DNA from 3 places in the Paenibacillus sp. 23TSA30-6 genome. Region 3 is predicted to be linked to each of the others. Evidence: predicted binding sites of a transcription regulator. Region 3 holds the regulator's gene; each other region holds the start of a gene.
What was found. Region 3 encodes NrdR, which represses ribonucleotide reductase genes. Its sites were predicted from a motif close to AACACNATATATNGTGTT; they were not measured.
Positions count from the first base shown of each region.

Region 1: E0698_RS15440 (anaerobic ribonucleoside triphosphate reductase) is a predicted target of NrdR. The motif match lies at 1,049-1,066, and genes of this name have one in related genera.
Region 2: nrdI (class Ib ribonucleoside-diphosphate reductase assembly flavoprotein NrdI) is a predicted target of NrdR. The motif match lies at 699-716, and genes of this name have one in related genera.

Region 1 is NZ_SLTL01000015.1:121,263-123,530, reverse strand. Features, by position in the region: gene E0698_RS15450 (LacI family DNA-binding transcriptional regulator) at 1-94, opposite strand, end outside; gene E0698_RS15445 (AbrB/MazE/SpoVT family DNA-binding domain-containing protein) at 383-853, shown strand; gene E0698_RS15440 (anaerobic ribonucleoside triphosphate reductase) at 1,149-2,268, shown strand, end outside.
Region 2 is NZ_SLTL01000007.1:75,316-77,583, forward strand. Features, by position in the region: gene E0698_RS08230 (GNAT family N-acetyltransferase) at 1-48, opposite strand, end outside; gene E0698_RS08235 (DUF2500 domain-containing protein) at 113-478, opposite strand; gene nrdI (class Ib ribonucleoside-diphosphate reductase assembly flavoprotein NrdI) at 884-1,243, shown strand; gene nrdE (class 1b ribonucleoside-diphosphate reductase subunit alpha) at 1,230-2,268, shown strand, end outside.
Region 3 is NZ_SLTL01000028.1:46,060-48,327, forward strand. Features, by position in the region: gene E0698_RS21165 (MarR family winged helix-turn-helix transcriptional regulator) at 1-451, shown strand, start outside; partial or broken gene E0698_RS27115 (PD-(D/E)XK nuclease family transposase) at 520-666, shown strand; tRNA gene E0698_RS21170 (tRNA-Lys) at 899-971, opposite strand; tRNA gene E0698_RS21175 (tRNA-Ala) at 983-1,058, opposite strand; gene nrdR (transcriptional regulator NrdR) at 1,182-1,649, opposite strand; gene E0698_RS21185 (alpha/beta-type small acid-soluble spore protein) at 1,756-1,980, shown strand; gene E0698_RS21190 (lytic transglycosylase domain-containing protein) at 2,117-2,268, opposite strand, start outside.

The DNA.
Region 1 (2,268 bases), on a different contig from region 3:
AACGCCCGTTCTCATTGATGACCCTGGAAACGGTTGCTACAGAAACTCCACTTAATTGTGCAATTTCCTTCATTGAGATTTTGTTGCTTTTCATAGTCATCTTCCTTACAAGTTGAGATCATTTCAAAGAATCCTAAAACCCTGAAAAATGTTCAACTGTAGGCGGTAAAGCACTTACCGGATTAGGGAGAGGCCACGATACTTCGCAGCCTCTTACTCCAACAGTCGATATTTATATTATAAACCATCTTCTGCCCCCGGCAATACGTGTGAAGGTATATGATAAATGCATAAAAAAAATTGTATATTTTCTTCAATAAACAAAGCAAAAAATAATATTTTTTGGTATAATCAGGATATACAATCGAAGGAGGAAAGGTTTATGAAAAATACCGGAATGACACGGCCTCTGGATCAATTAGGGCGAATCGTGCTTCCCAAGGAAATGCGCACCACGATGGATATCAATATTGGTGATTCGCTCGAATTTTTCGTGAATGAAGAAGGATTTGTATTAAGAAAATATACAGGTGTATCCTGCAAATTTTGCGGCGCAGTTGATCATTTGACTTATTTTCGTGATAGCTTTATTTGCGCCGATTGCATTCAGGTATTAAAGACAGAGGAAAATGTACATCCCACCAGCACCGAAGCCATCCAGGCTCAAGAACATACCAAGCCGGTTCGTAACCATACAACCTGGCAGCCTAAACAAGCCAGAGTCCAGCAAGGAGAAATGGTAAAAAAGCTCCGAAAGCTGATTCAGGAACATCCCAACCTGCCGCAAAAGGTATATGCCGAAATGCTCGATATCTCACAAGGCCGGGTGTCCCAACTGAAAAAGCTGCTTTAAATTATTCAGTAATTTATTACAAAACATACTCAGATCCAATGGATTGCCATCCTATTGTTTTCTGTCAAATATTCGATCGTCAGGTGTAGAATAAGGAGCGTATTTGTTGATGTGTTCCTAACTTTCACCTGACTTTTTTGTGCGTTCTCCTCCCTATCAGCGTGACAATAATCACATACGCTCCATCCATCCATATATACAATATATAGACTTAAACAATTGGTTAGTACACGATATCGTCAATATATTGTTTTTGGGAGAATAATATATATTTTACTATATGGAGGGTTTTGCGATGAAGGTGTTGGAGGAACATCAATTATATGACATCGGCGAACGGGTCATTGGGGCACAGGATTTGGACATGCTACGGGAGAATGCAAATTTGAATGGAGAATCGTTCAGCGGCAAAATGAGCAAGCTCGGTTCCGAGTACGCCAAGTGGTATGCACGCCTGCGTGTGCTTCCGCCTGAACTGACGGACGCGATTGACCGTGGATATGTATATGTTCACGATTTGGACCAATATGCGCTCGGGACTACGAACTGTATCTTTATTCCTTTTGGTCGCTTGTTGCAAGACGGTTTTAATACAGGCAACGGCTCTGTGCGCACACCGCAAACCATTATGTCTGCTATGGCACTGGTGGCAATCATATTCCAGTCTCAGCAAAACAGCCAATTTGGAGGCGTTTCTGCTAATAAAATAGATTGGGATCTCGCTCCATTCGTGGCCCGGTCTTTCCGCAAGCATCTGCGTAAGGGACTCCGCCTGTTCGGAGAAGAAATAGAGCCCGCTCTGCCTGATGACGAATTACATATAGCCAACAGCCTATTACATGAGGTCTGCCCCCGTTCATACGCATTCGCACGTGAAGAAACGGAGACGGAGACCCGCCAGGCCGCTGAATCCCTTATTCATAACCTGAATACCATGAGCAGTCGGGCAGGCGGACAAATTCCGTTCACCTCACTGAATTACGGGATGTGTACTTCTGCTGAGGGGCGGCTTGTTACACAATCATTGCTGGAGGCCACGATCCGTGGCTTGGGCAGTGGAGAAACCCCTATTTTTCCACAGCATATTTTCCAATGCAAAAAAGGAATCAATCAGGCCGAAGGCGATATCAACTATGACTTGTTCCTGCGGGCAGTAGAATGCTCCAGCAAACGTATGTATCCCAATTTTGTCAATGTGGATGCTACCTTCAACCTGCCCTATTACCGCGCAGATGATCCGGATACCATTATTGCGACGATGGGCTGCCGCACCCGCACCATTGCTGACCGTTTCGGCAGAAACTGTCAGAGCGGCAAGGGTAATCTCTCATTCAATACGATTAATCTGGTGCGTCTTGGCATTGAATACGGCATTTGCACAGGCAAGCGCAAGGCACCTGACCGGGATGGCTTTG
Region 2 (2,268 bases), on a different contig from region 3:
CTGACGATACTCTCTCAGCACGATGCGTTCCCCAATAATATGCGGCATAGTACATCTTCCCTTCGGTTATGTATGGGTATCCTGGCAGTTACCTGCCCTCAGGTAATTCAGCTTATGCTTCCATCGCTCTCACGAACTCCAGAAAGAGCGTGCCTTTATAACGAAGCTCCCCACGATCTCCAGTAACAATCATACCAAAATCCCTATCCTTCACCTCCAGCTCCTTGCGCTCGCCCCCATCAAACTCAAAAGTAACATAATAAACTGTCGAAGCTAAAAAATCGCCTGAGCCCCCGCGAACTCTCGTTCTCTTGTCCACCACCTTACATGAACGTTGTTCCAACTCAGCGGCTTGATTCGAAAGCCCCGTACCGATTGCCTTGGCAATGATAGCGATAAATCCAATTGCAATGATTCCAAAAACGATAAAAAATATGGCCTCAAACGACCCTGAATCCATAAATCCATTTCCCATCATACGTATTCCCCCTACAGTAAAAGGTAGATTTAGCACAGTATCTCCTATTGACAAATCGTACATCTTCATCCTTCAAAACTCCAGTACATTTGTAAAATTCGCATGAAAAAAAAAGTTATTCTGCTTATCCCGCACCCCGCTTGGACTTGCCCCCAATCCTTGTGTCCAACCTTTTAAAAGTGATTGACCTCACCTATATATAGATATAAAATAGAAATCGTACTCTAAATATAGTGTATAACGCGTATTTTACACATATATCTTGAAAATACAGATATGGAAGTACCGATATAAATAGACGTTAAAATTTTGGCGAAGCACAGCCAGCAAGGGTTTGCGAATCTTTACAGGATTTCGAGCCTTGGGCAGATGCCGTTTTGCCAAATGTCAAGGAGGATGAATACAATGCTGATTGCTTATGATTCCAAGACCGGCAATGTAAAAAGATTTATCGGGAAGCTCAAGCTTCCGGCGGTCCAAATCCAGGAGCAAATGACTATAGAGGAACCATACGTACTCATTACATATACAACGGGGTTTGGACAGATACCTGAGAAGGTATCTTCCTTTTTGCAAAAAAATGCTCAAAACCTCGTGGGTGTGGCTGCCAGCGGCAACCGTAACTGGGGCGAGAGCTTTGCCAAAAGCGCGGATTTGATCTCCGACCATTATAACGTGCCTGTCATCAGTAAATTTGAATTATCCGGAACGTTCGGCGATGTAGAGCGTTTCAAACAGGAGGTGAGCCGAGTTGCGGCATATTGAACTGAACAACATGTTGATGAAACGCGATACAGACGGCTTTTTCCAATTGGAAAAGGACCAAGAGGCTGTAGACGAGTTTATGAAGGAAGTCGAAGAACGGAGCTTGAAGTTTGCGGATACAGCGGCTCAAGTGCTCTACATGATTGAGAATGATTATTACGAAAATTTCTATAGTAGCTATACAGCTGACGAAATTAAGGATATTTTCCATATCACTCATAGTTATAATTTTAAATTCCCTTCCTATATGGCAGCATCCAAGTTTTATACGGATTATGCAGTGAAGAGTAATGACCGTAAGGTTTATCTGGAGCACTACCCTGACCGGGTGGCGGTCGTCGCCCTGCATTTGGGACGCGGTAACGCCGATACGGCTCGCCTGTTGTCCCGCTCGATGATGGAGCAGCGTCTCCAGCCGGCAACGCCAACCTTCCTGAATGCAGGCAAAAGCCGTCGTGGAGAACTGGTGTCCTGCTTCCTGCTCGAAATGGACGATTCCCTCAATTCGATCAACTACGTGCTAAACACTTGCATGCAGTTGTCCAAAATCGGCGGCGGTGTCGCGGTCAACTTGTCGAAACTGCGGTCACGCGGCGAGGCGATTAAAGGTGTAGAAGGCGCGGCTAAAGGAATTATGCCTGTGCTGAAGCTGATGGAGGACGGCTTCTCTTACGCGGATCAGATGGGTCAACGTAAAGGCTCCGGTGCAGCATACTACAACATTTTCGGATGGGATGTACTGGAGTTCCTGGATAGTAAAAAAATCAATGCCGACGAAAGAGTGCGCCTGAAGACACTCTCCATCGGACTGATTGTACCGAACCGCTTTTATAAGCTGGCTCAGGATAATGAGCCGTTGCATGTATTCGCTCCTTACAGTGTATACAAGGCCTACGGTACCCATCTGGACGATATGGATCTAGATGAAATGTACGATACACTGCTCGCTGACGACCGGGTGAAGAAAAAGGTAGCGATGAGCGCGCGTGACATGCTGACCAAAATTGCCATGATCCAGTTGGAAT
Region 3 (2,268 bases):
TCGACACAAAAATACACCAAGAGGACAACTGGAACTGGAACTCGGCGAGCAAATCAATGCCCTCATAAGCGCCTCACATGCGCTAAATGTCAAAACTGCAGCACGTTTCGATCCTTCAATACAACCTGCGGGTTTCCATATTATCCGTTGGCTGTACTCATATGGCCCAACAAGCGCCACTACGCTGGCGGAATCAACAGCTATGGATCGCAGTTCGGTTAGCCGACTCGTCAAACAACTTGAGCTTTTGAGTTATGTGAAAAGGGAAACCTCCCCTGATGATCGTCGAGGAATACTTCTATCCCTCACTGAGCTTGGACAACAAAAGACGATTGATGCTCTAAAAGAGAAAGAATTTGTATTTTACGAACACATTTCAAGATGGGACGATGAACAACTTGAAAATTTTATCGGAATGCTCAGGGACTTTAACGGATTTGATCACAAGTAACAGCTCCATTGATCATGAGTGTTAAGGAATGTGATGTTTAACTTCAAGAAGGGAGTCTATCTTCTTATAAGGCAAATTGGAAGGTGCTTAAGATGAGTGAACCCACATTGAAGAAGGCGATGGATATACTGGAGTTTCTAAGCCAAGATCGGGAAGCGCGGCGTTTGTACGAGGAACGGCAAAAATTTCTGCATGACGAGGCTTCTGCTCTTGAATAGGCTACGGAAAATCCCTCAAGCCAATTCAAATGTACTGTAAAAGTTGAATGACCGCCTTTTAAAAAGCTGAAGTAAAACTAAAACAAACGCCGTGCCCTCATTCAAGAGAACATGGCGTTTGCTTTTCATTAAGAAAGTAGGGCCTTCTGTGACCAAAAGTGTGATCACAAGGGAAAGCAGAGCTGAATTCAAAACAAAAAAACGGCATTTCTGCCGTTTTTCTAAAGGATGGACTCTCAGGGACTCGAACCCTGGACCAATTGATTAAGAGTCAACTGCTCTACCAACTGAGCTAAGAGTCCATATTAAAATTTGGTGGAGCCTAGGGGGATCGAACCCCTGACCTCATCGCTGCCAGCGATGCGCTCTCCCAGCTGAGCTAAGGCCCCGTTTTATGTAATTTCAACATCTGTTTGAAGCGACTCCTATATCATATAAAATTTTCACCCCTGTGTCAATACTTTTATAAAAAAATATAACCTTCTCACCATAAACCAAGACACAGTCAGCGATCAGTCGCTGGCTGTATCTTTGGATAACAGTGTTTTCAGTTCTTTCATAAACATGTTGATGTCTTTAAACTGCCGATAGACGGACGCAAAGCGTACATAGGCCACTTCATCAACAGGATAGAGCTGTTCCATGACCAGCTCGCCGATCTGCTGGCTGTCCACCTCTGTAGCGGCTGTGTTACGAATGGCGTTTTCCACCTGAGATACGATCATATCCAGTTGCTCTACGGATACGGGACGCTTCTCGCAAGCCCTAATGAGACCGCGCAGCATTTTATCACGGCTGAACTCTTCACGGCTGCCATCCTTTTTAATGACCATGAGCGGGGTCTCCTCCACCATTTCAAAGGTGGTAAAACGCCTAGCACATTGCTCGCATTCGCGACGGCGACGGATGGACTTGTTGTCATTCGCAGGCCGCGAGTCCAGTACCTTTGTTCCATTGTAGGCACAGTACGGGCATTTCATAAATTCATCACTTCCTTTTTCCAATAAATTCTCTATACTTTTTTCGTAATAATTTTGTCAAAACGGTTCATAATATGTTTACCAAGTCGCGAGGAGGTGAACAACAATGGCACAAGGAAACAATGGCAACTCCAACAACCTGGTAGTCAGCAGATCCACCGGCGCTCTGGAGCAAATGAAATTTGAAATCGCTCAAGAGCTGGGTATCAGCATTCCTCAAGATGGATACCAAGGTAACATGACTTCCTATGAGAACGGTTCGATCGGGGGCTACATCACAAAACGCCTCGTAACGATCGCCGAACAACAATTGGCAGGTCAATACCAATAATCGCGGTAATAATGCAAAAATAACAAGAAAAAGTGTACGGATGGGCTGCTAAAAACAGCCTGTCCTGCGCTTTTTTCATTTTAATGCCATCAGGCTCATTGTGTCATGACATATTTACACGCAGCCTCGCCATCCATTAAAACTGATTATAAATTTTCGTGTATTGCCTGTAGTAGTAAATAACCCGCTGTACATAATGTCGCGTCTCGCCAAAAGGGATTTGCTTGATGGATTCTTCTTTCCCATCCCATACGCCCTTGTCGAGCCACTCCTGCACTTTACCGGGGC